One region of the Exiguobacterium sp. U13-1 genome, then DNA from elsewhere that is predicted to be linked to it. Evidence: riboswitches for the same ligand, from Rfam matches in the RefSeq annotation. Region 1 holds a riboswitch; each other region holds the start of a gene.

Region 1 (5,893 bases):
CATCCCCTATTTTTCTCATCACTGTATTCATACCCGTTTTGAAGCAGTTTGTTCGGATCAAAGCGATAGATGACGAACCGCTCGTCATGATTTTTTTCGTAGAGGTCTCGTAATCGAATCTCATCGACTTGCTCGAATACGGTATGTCGCTCTAAATATTCCCGGTATTCATCGGTCGGGTAATACAAGATGAGATCTACCGAACGCGAGGAACGCTCGACCGAACTTAAAATCTGATCAATCACTTTCATGAAAATTTGGGAAGAGAATGGATTGAAGAAATAAAACTTATTCGCCTCGTCCGGAATGACGTACTGCTCAGCATACGCCTGTTCAAATCGTAAACTTCCCGAACGTCGCTTTCGTCTACTTTCGTAATTCGCCATGTTCCGAAGCGCATCTTCGTAAAATTGTCCATTCATCTCGATTCCGATGACGGAACAATCGAATCGGTCGTGTAAGTAAAAGTTCAAACGCCCTTTCCCACACCCGAAATCAATGACAGTGTCCTGTTTTTGAAACGGATAGGTTTCGCATAATTCGTCTAGTGCCGCATAAGGTGTCGGTTCATATCGATTATAGTGACTAAACACACCATATAGATGTTGCATCTCAATGGTCTCGATTCGTAATCGTTGATCGTATTCCTGTTCATTCATCGTCTTTTGTTCCTTCTTTCCGGCATTCTTACCCTCATCGTACTATACTGAAGAAGTACGTTACTCGTTTTTTGAAAGGGGATTTTATGATGATCGTCGTTACGAACCGGATTAAAGTCAAAAAAGGGATGGCTGCAGCTCTCGCTCCTCGTTTTACGCGTCCAAGTGGACTCGATACGATGGACGGATTCATCCGCGTCGAGGTCTTATTGACGCAAAATATCGAAGAACACGATGAAATGAACGTCAACATGTACTGGGAAGACATGAAGAGTTTTCAAGCGTGGCGGGAAAGTGACGATTTCAAAGCGTCACATAGTCGACCTGCGAGTAGTGAGGCAGGAGAATCGCCAATGCTCGGCAGCGAGATTCTGACATATGAAGTCGCTTCGGTCAAAGAACGCGCATGATGCACGAAAAGGACTCGTCTCGAGTCCTTTTTTAGATACCTATATACAAATAGTGAAAGGGTCGAATTGTCACAAATGGTATTATTTGTTATCATAGTGCCATTACAGAGAGAGAGGGTCCTTCATGAATTCATTAACTATATTTGAACAAGCCATTCGTAGCTTACCTGACGATCGTACGTTACGACGTGATGAATTATGGACGGACGATTTTTTATTGCAACAGGAGAACGAGCTGACCGTCTATTACTCTCCGATTGGCGAATATGTCAATACTGAAGCAAAAGTCGTCATCATCGGGATCACACCAGGTTTTGAACAGATGCGAATCGCTTTCGAAGAAGCGACGGATGCCCTCCATCATGGTGTTTCATTAGAAGAGACGGCACGCCTCGTCAAATATACAGCAAGCTTTGCCGGAACGATGCGACGTAACCTCGTTCAGATGCTTGATACACTCGAACTTCCAGCATTGCTCGGAATTGAGACGACAGCTAGCTTATTTCATCAACATCAAAAATTATTGCAACCGACGTCGCTGTTAAAGCAACCCGTCTTTTATCGCGAAAAGAATTACTCGGGTCATCAACCGAAAATCAGCCGTAGTCCTTTGCTAAAACATTATGCAGAAGAACACTTCGTCGCTGAAATCAATCAGCTACGCGAACCGGCGCTATTGATTCCGCTCGGTCGTGTCGTCGAGACACAAGTCCGTGGGTTGATTCATGACGGACGAATCGAACAGCATCAGCTTCTTTCGGGATTCCCTCATCCCTCTGGTGCGAATGGTCATCGAAAAAAACAATTCGAAGAAAACCAAGCCTATTTGATGAAACAGCTCATTCAACATTTTGCTGAATAAATAACTTTATCTTAAATTATCAGAATATATGGTTGAATCGTTTCTGAATTACATGATAAAGTGTCCATAAGAACAGAATATGACTATTCTATCGATGAGGTAGAGGCGCGATTTCAATCAGTACTTGGTCCGAGGATGACAACGAAGACGACTACAGGAAAGGTGACATCGCCGAAATGACAGTATGTGTCTAACATATCGTCGTTGGTCGATTCGGGAAACACCCGATCGATTGCCATACATAGTACTTGTATGGAGCGCTCCAATTCGGCTAAGAAAGACGCATCCAGCGAGGGTGTCGGCTTTGTTGCCGGTGCCCTTGCTTTTTTTGTGCCGCGGGGTCTCATCTTTAAGCCATTTATTAAAGAGGAGGATATTTTTCATGGTCAACTATTCAGATTCCATCATTGCCCTTGTACCTGCTTTACTAGCTATCTTATTAGCCATCTTTACACGAAAGGTCGTTCTTTCGTTAGGTGTCGGCATTCTCGTCGGTGCCCTGTTACTCCACCGTTTTAATCCGATCGATACGATAACCTATCTCGGCAAGAACATCTTCAGCCTGTTTTGGGCGGACGGTGCCTTGAACGAGTGGAACGTCTTATTACTTGTCTTCTTGTTATTGCTCGGCGTCCTTTCCACGCTCATTCAGACATCAGGTGGCGCTCGTGCCTTCGGTGAATGGGCTTCTACGCACGTCAAAACGGCGCGTGGTGCACGCTTAGTCGCCTTCGGACTCGGTATCTTGATTTTCATCGATGATTACTTCAATAGTCTTGCTGTCGGAAACGTTAGTCGTCCGTTAACGGATCGTCGTGGTGTCTCACGAGCGAAACTTGCCTATTTGATCGACTCAACAGCTGCGCCTGTTTGTGTCATCAGTCCGCTTTCGAGTTGGGGCGCATTCATCATCTCCATCATCGCCGGTATCTTAACGACGCACTCGATTACGGATTACTCAGCGTTTAGTGCCTTCATGATGATCGTTCCAATGAACTTCTATGCGATTTTCGCGTTACTTTTAACACTTTACATCGCTTACTCTGGCGTCTCTGTCGGACCGATGAAACAGCATGAACGTCGTGCCGCGAAAGGTGAACTTTTTGATGCATCAAAAGGAACACCGATGGGGATGGCAAAAGAGGTCAACGAACATACGAATGGAAAAGTACGGGATCTCGTCGTTCCGATCGTCGTTCTCGTCATCGCTACGATCAGTGCGTTGCTCGGAACAGGTGCTCAGGCACTTGCTGCCGACAATCGCCCGTTTACTTTAATTGGAGCATTTGAATCGACAGACGTCACACGTTCACTCGTCGCAGGTGTCGTCATTAGTTTAATCGTCGCTTTCCTGATGCTGATCGGACGGAAAATTCCGGGTCGCGATTACCGGGTAAGCATCGTTGCTGGTATGCGTTCGATGTGGCCAGCAGTCGTGATTCTGTTATTCGCTTGGACGATCATCGCTGTCATCGGTGACATGAAAACCGGTGACTATCTTGCAAGCTTCGTCAGCAACTCGATTTCTGCTTCGTACTTGCCATTCTTGTTATTCTTGATTGCCGGCTTGATGGCATTCTCGACAGGAACAAGTTGGGGCACATTCGGGATCATGTTGCCAATCGGTGCGGATCTCGTCATGGCTGTCGATGCCTCACTCTTGTTACCGACGCTTGCTGCCGTTCTTGCTGGATCTGTCTTCGGTGACCATTGTTCACCGATTTCCGATACGACGATCCTCAGTTCGACAGGGGCTGGATCACATCATATCGACCACGTTACGACACAGTTACCGTATGCGCTAGTCGGTGCCGTCACTGCAGCAGTCGGTTATTTAGTCATCGGTTTCACGGAGTCTTCGGTCTACGGTTTCATCGGAGCTCTTGTCACATTCGTACTCTTCATCGTCGTCTTGAACGTTCTCTCAAAAAAAGGAGAAACCGCTTCGGATTTACAGACGGATTAATGTAGCATTTTACGAAAAAAGGCATTGGATGCGCGCATCCAATGCCTTTTTTATATCTATTCGTTTCACACCATCAGTAAACACACATCATTCGCAAACGCTACTGGATCCTCGAGTGGAAGCCCTTCGACAAGCAATGCTTGTTGGTACATCAGTTTGGTATAGCGCTCGAATTTCGAACGATCGTTTTGATACGCCGTTTCAAGAGAGTGGAATACCGCGTGTGACGGATTCAATTCAAGAATCTTGACCGCTTCTACCCCTTCGTTATTCGGCATCGCCTTCAGGATTTTCTCCATCTCGATCGAGACGGCGCCATCCGTCGCAAAACAGACGGGATGCGATTTGAGACGCGTCGATGCCTTAACTTCCTTGACTTGTCCACTTAGCACTTCCTGCATCGCTTGGAACATCTCTGCTTGTGCGTCCGTCGTCTCCGCTTCTTCTGCTTCAATCCCTAGATCGCTACTCGTGACCGACTTGAACGTCTTCTCGTTGTACGTCACGAGCATCTGGATCGCGAACTCATCGATCTCTTCCGTGAAGTACAAGATGTCGTATCCTTTATCACGGACGAGCTCGGATTGTGGTAACTTATCTAAACGATTCGTACTCTCACCAGCGGCGTAGTAGATATGCGCTTGATCTTCTGGCATCGCTGCGACGTATTCCGCGAGTGTGATCAACTTCTTCTCCTTCGCCGAGTAGAAGAGGATGAGGTCCTGCACCTGTTCCTTGTGCATGCCGTAATCATTGTACATACCGAACTTCAGCTGACGTCCGAACGCTTGATAGAACGTTTCGTACTTCGCGCGATCTTCACGCAAGAGGGCTTCAAGTTGTGTCTTGATCTTACTTTGGATGTTTTTCGCGATCAGCTTCAATTGACGATCGTGTTGTAGAAGTTCACGCGAGATGTTGAGCGATAAGTCCTCCGAGTCGACCATTCCTTTGACGAAACTGAAATGGTCCGGCAGCAAGTCACTGCATTTTTCCATGATCAAGACACCATTCGCATAAAGCTCGAGACCTTTTTCAAATTCCTTCGAATAATAATCGTACGGTGCCTGCTCCGGAATGAATAAGATCGATTGATAACGAACGGCACCATCGACACTGATATGAATGTGTTTTGCCGGTGTGTCAAAACCATACCGCTTCTCTTGGTAGAAGTTCGTATAGTCCTTGTCTGTCAATTCCCGTTTGTTCTTCCGCCAGATCGGCACCATGCTGTTGATCGTCTTGACGACTTCGACCTCTTCCGTCTCATCACTGCCTTCGATTGGCTGACGTTCGAGTTCCTTCATCTCGATCGGATAACGGATGAAGTCCGAGTATTTTTTGATGATACTGCGCAAACGATATGTCTCGAGGTATTCGTCATACGATTCTTCTTCCTCGTTCGCCTTGATGTGGAGCGTAATCTCCGTTCCGACGGTTTCTTTGTCGACCTCCTCGATCGTATAACCTTCGACACCACGAGATTCCCATTTATAAGCGACTGCACTGCCGAACGGTTTCGTAACGACGGTGACGACGTCTGCGACCATGAATGCAGAATAGAATCCGACACCGAATTGACCAATGATATCATGACCATCTTGTGCCTCGTTCTCTGCCTTGAAGGCAAGCGATCCACTCTTCGCGATCGTACCGAGATTCTCTTCTAGTTCTTCTTTCGTCATTCCGATTCCCGTATCACGAATGATCAGTTGACGCGCTTCTTTGTTTGGTTCAATCGTAATTTTGTAGTGTTCCTTCTCGAACGAAATCGTCTCGTCCGTCAATGCTTTATAGTACATCTTATCCATGGCGTCACTTGCATTCGAGATCAATTCGCGCAGGAAAATCTCCTTATGCGTATAGATGGAATGAATCATCATCTCCAGCAATCGTTTTGATTCCGCCTTAAATTGTTTCGTTTCCATGCTCATTCTGCCTCCCTTTTTTAGCACTCAATCATATAGAGTGCTAATTCATCTCCTATTATTAGGGA
Region 2 (5,893 bases), 620 kb from region 1:
ACGTATTGTCCTGTCGCCCCATAACCGTGTAACGCGAGTTTCATCGAACCACTCCTTTGTAAGCCCGCATCGTTTCGAGTAAGTGGGCATGTCCCGCTTCCGATTGACGGACGAGCGGCAAGCGCGGCGCACCGACAGCAAAGCCAAGTTCTTCAAGCGATGCTTTGACTGGAATCGGATTAACGTCACTGAACAAGGCACCGATGACCGGTAACAAGTCTGCCTGAATCCGGCGAGCCGTGATGAGATCTTGTGCGAGTAACGCCTCAGCAAGTGCTTGTGTCTCTGCTGGGTACGGGTTCGAAAGAACTGAGATGACGCCTTGTGCCCCCCATGCCATGTACGGCAGGATTTGATCATCATTTCCACAGAAGACCGCGAAATCTTCCGGAATCGCCGCCATCAGTTCACCCATGAAGCTGACGTCTCCACTCGCCTCCTTAAACGCTTGGATTCGTGGATGACGTGCTAACGTCACTGCTGTTTCGACTGCGATCGCAACTCCTGTCCGCGACGGAACGTTGTACAGCATGATTGGTAATTCGGTTGCATCAGCGACCGCCGTGAAATGTGCGACGAGACCCGCTTGCGATGTTTTATTGTAGTACGGTGTGACGAGCATCGCTGCGTCCGCACCGAGGCGCTCTGCGAGTAACGTCTTCTCGATTGTTGCTGCCGTGTTGTTCGAACCCGTTCCGGCAATGACTGGTACTCGTCCTGCCGTGATTTGAACGGCAGTCGCCAGTAGTTGTTCGAATTCCGTGTTCGTCAGTGTCGATCCTTCTCCTGTCGTTCCTCCGACGACAAGCGCCTGAATTCCTGCTGCGAGTTGTTGCTCGATCAAGCGTTCGAATACGTGTAGATCCAACTCGCCTGCTTCATTAAATGGTGTGACGAGCGCTGTACCTGCTCCTTTGAACATGAAGAACTCCTCCTTTTTTATGAATGAATCGACTGTTCGATTGCTTGGCGTGCGACTTGTACGGCATTCGAGGCGGCACCTTTTCGAATGTTGTCGGCTACACACCAGAGATGGAACGTGTTCGCGAGACTATCATCTTGTCGAATCCGACCGACGTAGACGTCGTCCGTACCACTTGCATCGAGTGGCATCGGATAACGCGTATTCGCGACATCATCGATGAGGACGACGCCCGGTGCGCCTTCAAGTGCTTCACGGATCGCTGCAACCGTCGTCGGCTGCGTAAACGTGACGTTGATCGCAACCGAGTGAGAATTCGTGACTGGAACACGCACACATGTCGCACTGACTGGTAGTGCTGGAAGATTGAAGATTTTCCGTGTTTCGTCAATCATCTTCTGCTCTTCTTTCGTATAGCCGTTCTCAAGGAACACATCGATATGTGGCAAGATGTTATCGTGAATCGGATGCGGATAATTGACGGGCTCTTCTCCCCGTGCTCCACGTGCCAGATCCTCGATTCCTTTTTGACCAGAACCGGATACGGCCTGATACGTCGTATAGTTGACACGCTCGAATCCCAGTGACTGGAGCGGTGCTAAGGCGACGACGGATTGAATCGTCGAACAGTTCGGATTTGCGATCAAGCGGTCCGTCGCTTGAATCGCTTGTGGATTGACTTCTGGCACGACAAGCGGAATCGTCTCCTGCATCCGGAAAGCACTTGAATTATCAACGACGAGTGTTCCGTTTTCAGCTAGTAACGGGGCATATTGTTCACTGATCGTTCCGCCCGCTGCGAACAACGCGACATCGATCCCGTCTTCCGTGATATTTGGTGTCAGCGCTTGGATCGTGATGGCTTCTCCCTTGAACTGTACCGTGTTCCCTGCTGAACGAGCAGAAGCGTAAGCGGACAGGCGGCTGACCGGGAAGTCCAGTTCGGCTAGTACTTGTAACATTTTTTGACCGACGGCGCCGGTTGCTCCAATGACTGCTACATGATACATCCTGTTTTCCTCCTTATAACTCGAACGCGTTTGCAATCGCTGCAACCGTCCGTTCAATATCTGCTTGTGCAATCGTGTATGAGATGCTGATTTCTGAAGTCGTAACTTGATAGAACGGAATGTTCTCTGCTCGGAAGATTGCGAACAATTTCGAAGCGACACCTGTTGCATCCCGCATCCCGATTCCGACGACAGATAATTTCGCATGTTGATTATGGCGATCGACCTTGACTGTCGTGAAGCGATCCATGATGTCTTTCAATGCTTCATCGAGGAACTCTTCCTCATCGAGTGGACATGAGAACGATAAGAAAATGTCACTGTCGAACGTCGTTTGACTGATCATGTCGATGTTGACGTGGCGATTGGATAACAGTTCGAAGATATCGGCTACTGCTGCATTCGTTTGCGGTACGTGTTTGATTGATACCGTCAAGACGTTCTTCGTCACACTAACACTCGTCACCGCTTTTTGTTCCATTGTTTCCGTCGCTCCCATGATCCATGTTCCCCTTTTCGATTCAAGTGTTTTCCCGACGAAGATGTGTACGCCGTATTTTTTTCCTAGTTCGACACTTCGCATTTCCATGACCTTCGACCCGAGGGCGCTCATTTCCATCATCTCATCATACGAGATATGTGGAATCGGTTGAGCGGCGGCATGGATTCGCGGATCAGCTGTATAGACACCGTCGACATCGGTATAGATTTCGCACCGTTTATCAAGGACTGCCGCAAGGGCAACTGCCGTTGTATCCGACCCACCCCGTCCAAGCGTCGTGACATCACCGAGTTCGTTGACACCTTGGAATCCGGCGACGATGACGACATCGTACGTTTCGAGTTTTTGTCGTAACAGATCTCCATCGATCTGTTTGATCTTACTTTTCGTATGCACACCCATCGTGCTGATCCCTGCTTGTGCGCCAGTTTGCGATAACGCTTTGACGCCGAGTGAGTTGAGGGCGATGCTGAGTAATGAAATCGTCTGTTCTTCTCCGATGGCAAGCAGCCGATCGAGTTCTCGCCGCTCGGGGCGATCCGTGATGGCTTGCGCCTGAGCGATCAAAGAATCTGTCATCTTGCCCATCGCCGAAACGACGACGACGAGTTTTTCACCTTCGGCTGCGCGACTCTTCAAATAATTCGCAATAGACTGAATCTGTTCGACAGTCGCAACCGAGCTTCCACCAAATTTAAGTACAGTTGTCACAATCCTATCTCCTTTGTCCCGATACAGAAAAAAACGACGGGCCGGTAGGAGCGTTCCTACGGCCCGTCGTTATCACGATCGGACAAACGAAGACGAAGTCATTCGTTCTTTTACGTAAGATAGCGCTCCGAAACATCGGTTTCGGCAGTACAACGGATCTTAACCGTTGTACCAGCAAACAAGAGTAAGCATCTTCTCGTTCACTTCGGCGGACTTCCCCTTTCACATCATTCGGCATGCTTGCCTTCAAGAATGATGCTACTCATGTCATCCGCGCCTCTATCTGTCGGTTGTTAGTTACAGTTATAGCAGACATCTTTTGTTAAATCCAGTCATTTGACTGATTTTTTTCAAAATTCGTCAATTCGCAAGATGCTGTTTCGCAAGTTCGAGTTGCTCTGAAACGGCAGCAAACCCTGTACCGCCGTAACTTGTCCGGCGTGCCACTGCTTGAACCGGATCGAGGAGCGGATAGACTTCTTCTGTGATATCAGGATGGAATGTTTGATACGTCTCAAGGTTCAAATCTTTCAAGAAACAGCCATTCTGTACACAGTAAAGGACAGCCTTCCCAACGATTTCATGTGCTTCTCGGAATGGTATGCCTTTCGTCACGAGGTAGTCGGCGAGTTCCGTTGCGTTCGAGAAGTCTTGCATTGTCGCCTTCTTGAGCGCTTCGGTCTTAAACGTCGCGGATTCAATCATTCCGGTGAAGATTTGAACGGACTGGAGGACGGTATCCGCTGTATCGAAGACCCCTTCTTTATCCTCTTGCATGTCTTTATTGTAAGCGAGCGGTAATGCTTTCATCGTCGTTAAGAAGCCCATTAGATTGCCGTAGACACGTCCTGTTTTCCCACGAATCAATTCCGCGAAATCAGGATTTTTCTTTTGTGGCATCATGCTCGATCCTGTCGAGAAGGCATCGGACAACTCGATGAAGCCAAATTCTTGCGACGCCCAGATGATGATTTCTTCACAAAAACGTGATAGATGCATCATGACGGTCGAGGCGATCCCGAGGTATTCGATGACAAAGTCCCGGTCGGAGACGGCGTCGAGGCTGTTCGGATAGATCGATTCAAATCCGAGCAACTCGGCAGAACGGAAACGATCAATCGGGAATGTCGTACCGGCGAGCGCGCCTGCCCCGAGCGGTGATTTCCGGATTCGTTTTTGGTTGTCCGTCAACCGTTCAACGTCCCGTTCAAACATCCAGAAGTACGCAAGCAAGTGATGCGCAAGCGAGATCGGTTGCGCCCGTTGCAAATGTGTATAGCCCGGCATGACCGTCTCGATATGTTGCTCGGCTTGTTCCGTGATGACCGATTGGAGCTCACGTAATGCCGTCGTCAACGCTTCGACATGTTGCTCCATCCATAGATGCAAGTCGGTTGCGACCTGGTCGTTTCGACTCCGTGCCGTGTGCAGTTTCCCTGCGACTGGACCAATCTGTTCCGTCAACAACCGCTCAAGGTTCATATGAATGTCTTCATCCGCTAGCGTATACACATGATCCGCTACTGTCGCTTCTAGTTGCTTTAGTCCTTGCTCGATTTGTGTCCACTCGTCTTGAGCGAGGATTCCTTGTTCAAATAACATCTGCGCGTGCGCAAGACTTCCTTTCAAATCGACACTTGCTAACTTTTGATCGAACGTGATCGATGCTCCGAAGGCTTCCGCTTGAGCGGAAGCACTTTCCGTAAAACGTCCACCCCAGAGTTTGGTCATTTCGTCACACCCGCCTGACGATGAACACTTGCATGCGTCGAAACAGCAAGACCGTGTAATTTGATGAATCCTTTTGCTGCTTCATGATCAAACGCATCTTCTTTCGTATACGTCGCAAGCTTTTCATCGTAGAGCGAGACAGCAGACTGACGACCTGTCACGGTTGCGTTTCCTTTGAACAGTTTGACGCGAACTTCTCCTGTGACGTCCTGTTGCGTCGCCATCAAGAAAGCTTTCAGACCTTTCGTCAATGGTGCGTGGAAGAGACCGTTATAGATTGTTTCTGCATATTGTTTGCTGAGTAACGGTTTAAAATGAGCGACGTCTTTCGTCAATGTGATCGTCTCAAGTGCGGCGTGTGCTTTCAATAGAACAGTCGCGCCAGGGCACTCGTACACTTCCCGTGATTTGATTCCGACGAGACGGTTCTCGACGTGGTCAATCCGTCCGACGCCGTGCGCTCCAGCGATGATATTCAGTTCCGTGATCAGTTTTGCGAGTGGATACGTCGTGCCGTTAATGGAAACCGGAACGCCTGCTTCAAAGCCGATGATGACTTCTTCCGCCTGATCTGGAGCGTCTTCAGGTGCTACCGTCAACGCGTAAGCGTCTTGCGGTGGTTCTGTCCACGGGTTTTCTAGGACGCCACACTCATTACTCCGTCCCCAAAGGTTCATATCGATCGAGTAAGGGCTGTCGAGGTTGATCGGGATCGGCACATTGTTTTCTTTCGCATAGGCGATCTCTTCTTCCCGTGACCACTTCCACTCCCGAACTGGTGCGATGACTTCAAGTGATGGATCAAGTGCTGCGACCGAAACTTCGAACCGGACTTGGTCGTTTCCTTTTCCGGTACAGCCGTGTGCGACAGCCGTTGCACCATATTCATGCGCGACTTCGACGAGCTTTTCTGCGATCAACGGACGCGAAAGCGCTGAAATCAACGGATAGGCATTTTCGTAATGTGCACCATATTGAAGGGCTGGTAAGACGAACTCTTGGGCGAATTCTTCTTTG
Region 3 (5,893 bases), 290 kb from region 1:
GACAGTCGAGCAGGTGAGTCGCTATTTTGCTCGGTTGTTCATTCATATCGAAGAAAATGAATTATTCTATCAGACGATGCTTGTTCAAGGACCGATCAAAACGTTCATCTCGCGCTTTCTCGATACGTTGAAAGAGAATTACCGACTAATGTTTCGACCGCAAATCACAGAAGAAGCTACGTTCGTCGATCGGGACTTATTATTAAACTATGTCATTGGTGGACAGTTGGGATTGTTGATTTCTTGGTTACGAAACGGTCGACCGTATTCATCAGAGTATATGGCAGAACAATTAAGTCGGATGATCGTCTTTGGAACAGTAGAAAGCATCGGTTTTCCTAAAGAGCCGGAATGAAGACGTAAAAAAAGACACTTCCCTACGGAAGTGTCCAGTCAGGTTAAGCTTGTCGGAATGCAAGTTCTTTCGTGTAGATCGTACTCCGATTCCGTCCGCTTTCTTTTGAGTAATACAACGCTTTATCTGCCTGTTGTAATGCTTCAAGTGACGTATGAGAACCACTAGAATGCGCGATTCCAAGCGAAATCGTGATTTGTAGATCAGGTACATCTGCTGTCGGGAACAGGTTACGTGCGACCGTCAGCCGAGCTAGTTCTGCGATTTTTTGCGCTTCTTTCGCCGAAGTACTTGGTAAGATGATTAAAAATTCTTCACCACCGTACCGTCCGACGAGGTCGTCTGGACGCGTCAAGGAAGCAAGAGTCATGCCGAGTTGGCGTAACACATCATCGCCCGCATCATGACCATATGTATCATTGACATGCTTGAAGAAATCGATATCGATGAGTACAAGCGAATAGCCTTGGTCGGTCGAACCGACAAGCGAAAGGGAGTCATCAAGACGACGACGATTGGCGAGCCCTGTCAATGCATCCGTCATGGCGAGTTTCTGCTGATACTGGATGTTTTCGAAGTGACGGCGTAATTCCGTTAGCAATCGAAAAGCGACAAAGCCAGCTAATAAATTAAAGAAGACGTACGCAATCGAGATTTTAAAGAATGTCGACCAGCTGTGCGTCAGGATGTAGATGGCGGGTAACGAATAGAGAATACCGACCAACACCATAAGCTGAAAATGACGCATCGAGACATGGACGAATCGACGAATGATTCCGATTGTCGTGATGAACAAGACGATGATCAGCGTAGATAAATAAAAACCTTCCATTTGATCAACTGGTGTTAAAAAGTAACGTGTCCCAATGATCATCGCACCCGCAACGATGGCGCTTGGAAAACCACCGAACAGCATGGCGATCGCGACGGGAACGATACGTAAATCAACACGGGCGACATCGATTTGGATCCCATTGAACATCAATAAAACCGCAATCAGACCACAGATCGCTCCGAGTATAAGTCGAATGCTCCATTTGGAGTTCAATGAAATACGCGGTTGATTTCGAAACGGTAAGAACAAGAGAGTAATCGTTGTAAACAGTAGACAAAAGTTAATGATGAATTGATTCATGATGGACAACAAATCCTCCCAACTCCCCCAGCTAACAGATTTCCATATATATACTTCCAGTATACTCAAGTAGATAACGGTTAGACAGAGGGAAATCTTTAGATAAAATAGAAAAAACGGTAGAAAATCTACCGTTTTTAAGAAGACGAAGTAAGTGTATCCTCATCCATCGTCTGTAAAATTTTATTAAAAACATGAACCATCGTTTCAAGCTCTTCTTCTGTCAATGTGCCGAAGCGATCTTGTAAATAGTTTTTCCGGACGATTTCGAGATCCCGAAATGCACGTTCACCGTCCTCCGTCAAAGCGAGGACGATTGAACGACGATCTTCCGTCGAACGTGTTCGGGTGACATATCCTTGTTTATACAGCTTATCCGTCAAAGCAGTGACTTGACTCGTCGCGAGCTCAAATTGTTCCGCAAGAAGCGTCGGGCGCTGAGGACCATTTTCTGAAAGGCTTCGTAAGATGAAAAACTCACTCCGGGTCGCCGTTCCTTCAAATAGCCGGTTAAGTTCACGTCGCAGGGTACGAAGAATGACACGCATTTGTTCCTCGAGTCGATAAGTTAGCAAATCACGTTCCTGTGGCATGCAAGCAGCATCCTTTCTCTCAGTGGACTTCTACCATTTAGTGTACTAAACATATCGGATTTTTACCATCGACTACCCCAGATTCGAAAAAGGCAATTGACAATTTCGTGGCGTTTTGTGTAATATGGCGTAGTAATAACTAACTTAATTCAGTTCTCACTCAACCAGTGGGATGGAGGTTGCAGTTCTTAAGAGTACGGTTACGGATGTCGTCAAGCGACAGATGAGGTGACCTGAAAGGAAGAATTGCCGAAATCAATCATCGCTTTGAAGATGATCGATTGGGATTAGATCAAATAGGTCTAATACTGTCACAAGTCGGGTATCACCTACTTGTGGAGAGCTATCTTTCACGACGGTAGAATGAGGCGCATCCATTTTATTATGTTGCGTTCTCATCTTCCATCTGGAAGATGAGGGCGCTTTTTGTTTTTTCATTCAAAAAGTGTCCTCTCAAAAATTTATTAAAGAGAGAAGCGAACGAAATGAACAATCTAGATGTGAAACAAACAACAGATTCGACAGCAGAAGGATTAAAACGTGGATTACAAGCCCGTCATATGTCAATGATCGCCATCGGTGGAGCGATCGGAACAGGACTCTTCATTGCGTCCGGTGCTTCCGTCGCAGCAGCAGGACCAGGTGGTGCGCTCCTATCGTATGCAATCGTTGGTCTGATGGTCTACTTCCTAATGACAAGTCTTGGTGAAATGGCAGCGTACATGCCGGTCGCTGGATCCTTCTCGACATATGGAACGAAATTCGTCGATCCATCATTCGGCTTTGCACTCGGCTGGAACTACTGGTACAACTGGGCAGTCACGATCGCAGTCGAGCTCGTCGCAGCACAAATCGTCATGACGTATTGGTTCCCGGATGTTCCTGGATTTTATTTCAGTGCCTTGTTCCTCTTACTCATGATTGGCTTGAACTACTTCTCCGTTAAAGGATTCGGGGAAGCGGAGTATTGGTTCGCGATGATTAAAGTCGTTACCGTCATCGTCTTCTTAGTCGTCGGTGTTGCGATGATTTTCGGTGTCTTTACATCGGAGCCACCGGTTGGCTTTAAAAACTTTGCTCTTGGCGATGCACCGTTCGTCGGTGGGATTCCTGCCGTCATCGGAATCATTCTTGTTGCTGGATTCAGTTTCCAAGGAACGGAGCTCGTCGGGATTGCCGCGGGTGAGTCAGAAGACCCGAAAAAGAACGTTCCTAAAGCAGTCAAACAAGTTTTCTGGCGTATCTTACTTTTCTACGTCTTCGCGATTTTCGTCATCGGAATGCTCATTCCGTATACGAGTCCGAACTTGGTTTCGAATGACATTACGGACGTAGCGGTTAGTCCGTTTACGCTCGTCTTTGAAAAAGCAGGTCTTGCGTTCTCAGCAGCACTCATGAACGCTGTCATCTTGACGTCTGTTCTATCTGCCGGAAACTCAGGCATGTATGCTTCGACACGGATGCTGTATACACTTGCGCGCCAAGGCGATGCACCGAAGTTATTCGCGAAAGTCTCGAAAAACGGTGTACCCCGTCACGCCTTGCTTGCAACAGGTGCAGTCGGTGCGCTCTGTTTCTTGACGTCGATGTTTGGTGGACAAGTCTACCTGTGGTTACTCAATGCTTCCGGGATGACAGGATTCATCGCATGGCTCGGGATTGCGATCAGTCACTATCGCTTCCGTAAAGGATTCGTTGCACAAGGTCACTCGTTGAAAGACTTACCATATGTTGCACCAGCGTTCCCGTTCGGTCCGCTGTTCGCATTCGGTCTTTGTTTCCTTGTCATCGTTGGTCAAAACTATGCCGCATTCCTCGCTGATCAAATCGATTGGGTTGGGATTGCTGCGACGTACGTCGGTATTCCATTGTTCCTTGCCTTCTGGTTAGGACATAAATTCAAAAACCGGACGTCGATCGTTCGTTATGACGAGATGGACTTCCCAGAACATCCGCGTCAATCGTAATGTGTGAACCACCTTCTATAATGAAGGTGGTTTTTTTATTTCTTTAAATGAAAACGTTTTCTAAAATATAGTTTTGGAAAAGTATAAAAAAGGAATCAATGAATACATATTACAAGAATAGAAAACATGAATGAAGAATAGGGGGGAGACGCATGACTACATCTGAATTATTTTTCACATTAGGTTCTGCAGCGTTTTTCATGTTGCTCGTTGCCTACATATCCTATCGATTGACGCGTGGGAAAACACAAGGCGTCGATGAATACTTCTTAGCGGGGCGAGGTCTAAGTGGCGTTTTCATTGCCGGATCATTACTACTGACGAATTTGTCGGCAGAACAGTTGATTGGACTCAATGGACAATCCTTCATGGGGAATATGTCGAGTATGGCATGGGAAGTTACGGCGGGATTTGCTGCAATCATCATGGCCATCTATCTGCTCCCGAAATTTCTCGGGCTAGGTATCTCGACATTACCGGAATACTTAAGTCACCGGTATGATGAGACGGTTCGCCGGATGACAGTCTTACTCTTTTTACTTGGATATATGTGTGTCACGATTCCTTCGATGCTTTATTCGGGTGGAATTGCTGTCTTGCAGCTGTTCGATGTTCCGGAATTATTTGGTCTCAGTTATACGCAATCCCTTTGGTTAGTCGTCTGGGTCGTTGGAATCATCGGAGCGATTTATGCAATTTTTGGAGGACTACGTGCGGTGGCTGTCTCCGATACCTTGAACGGGATTGGGCTTGTCTTCGTTGGATTCCTAGTTCCGGTGCTTGGCTTTATCGCGCTGGGTGACGGGAATTTGCTTCAAGGAATGAAGACGATTGCGACTGTGCAACCGGAGAAGCTGAACGCAATCGGAAGCTCAACCGATGCCGTTCCGTTCTTTTCGATTTTCACGGGCATCCTATTTGCGAACTTATTTTATTGGTCACTCAATCAATATGTCATTCAACGTGTGCTCGGGGCAAAAGATTTGAAGGAAGGACAGAAGGGCGTCTTGATGACAGGCTTCTTGAAGTTATTAGTTCCGATCTTCATGCTGATTCCTGGGATCATTGCCTATCACTTATATGGGAACACACTAACGAGCGGTGATCTATCATATCCTCGACTCATTACGGAGTTGTTGCCGGTCTCGCTGATGGGATTTTTCTTGGCTGTCTTACTCGGAGCTGTCTTCAGTTCGTTTAACTCGTTGCTCAACAGTATTGCGACACTTTTCGTACTCGATATCTATCAGCCGGTGTTTGCGAAAGAGGCGAGTGATGAACATTTGATTCGCGTCAGTAAATGGTTTGGAACGATCGTTGCCTTAATTTCTTTCGTCATTGCGCCGTTCTTGATGTACGCGCCGGACGGCTTATGGAGTTTGATCCGGCAATTCACAGGATTTTTCAACATTCCAATTCTCGTCATCGTATTAATGGGGATTTTCATGAAACGAATTCCGGCGATTGCGGCGAAAATCGTCATTGTCTTTCACGTGTTCGCGTATTACTTATTCGTCTTCGGTTTCAAACAACTGTTTGGCTGGGATCATGGCATTAGCTATATTCATGGATACGGTATTCTACTCGTGATTGAAGTGCTATTCATGGTATTCATGGGGTATCGTTACCCAGCCGTCCAGTCAAGAAAGGTCAATCGACGACAGTCTGTCGAGCTCACTCCATGGAAGTTCGCGATTCCAGTATCGATCCTATTATGTACATCAATCATTTGGACGTACGTTCTGTTTTCAAAGATCGGACTGGCTTCGACAGCAGGTGTCGTGTCGAGTTGGTTCTGGCCGGTCACGTTAGGACTTGTCATTGCGACGATCGTATTATGGCG

The links. A riboswitch is a leader RNA that binds a small molecule or an ion and turns the genes downstream of it on or off. The one in region 1 is predicted to bind lysine.
Region 2: linked by a shared signal. The riboswitch ahead of ESP131_RS04995 (aspartate kinase) and the one ahead of ESP131_RS01845 (Na+/H+ antiporter NhaC family protein) in region 1 are both predicted to bind lysine.
Region 3: linked by a shared signal. The riboswitch ahead of ESP131_RS03450 (amino acid permease) and the one ahead of ESP131_RS01845 (Na+/H+ antiporter NhaC family protein) in region 1 are both predicted to bind lysine.

What each region holds. Positions count from the first base shown of each region.
Region 1 covers NZ_CP015731.1:349,333-355,225, forward strand. Annotated here, with positions in the region: gene ESP131_RS01830 (methyltransferase) at 1-659, opposite strand, end outside; gene ESP131_RS01835 (heme oxygenase) at 749-1,069, shown strand; gene ESP131_RS01840 (uracil-DNA glycosylase family protein) at 1,194-1,931, shown strand; lysine riboswitch at 2,024-2,202, shown strand; gene ESP131_RS01845 (Na+/H+ antiporter NhaC family protein) at 2,314-3,897, shown strand; gene htpG (molecular chaperone HtpG) at 3,963-5,825, opposite strand.
Region 2 covers NZ_CP015731.1:973,997-979,889, reverse strand. Annotated here, with positions in the region: gene dapB (4-hydroxy-tetrahydrodipicolinate reductase) at 1-44, opposite strand, end outside; gene dapA (4-hydroxy-tetrahydrodipicolinate synthase) at 41-922, opposite strand; gene ESP131_RS05000 (aspartate-semialdehyde dehydrogenase) at 940-1,932, opposite strand; gene ESP131_RS04995 (aspartate kinase) at 1,946-3,145, opposite strand; lysine riboswitch at 3,258-3,435, opposite strand; gene argH (argininosuccinate lyase) at 3,506-4,876, opposite strand; gene ESP131_RS04985 (argininosuccinate synthase) at 4,873-5,893, opposite strand, start outside.
Region 3 covers NZ_CP015731.1:638,174-644,066, forward strand. Annotated here, with positions in the region: gene ESP131_RS03435 (TetR/AcrR family transcriptional regulator) at 1-355, shown strand, start outside; gene ESP131_RS03440 (diguanylate cyclase) at 399-1,490, opposite strand; gene ESP131_RS03445 (MarR family winged helix-turn-helix transcriptional regulator) at 1,628-2,083, opposite strand; lysine riboswitch at 2,249-2,437, shown strand; gene ESP131_RS03450 (amino acid permease) at 2,569-4,050, shown strand; gene ESP131_RS03455 (solute:sodium symporter family transporter) at 4,203-5,893, shown strand, end outside.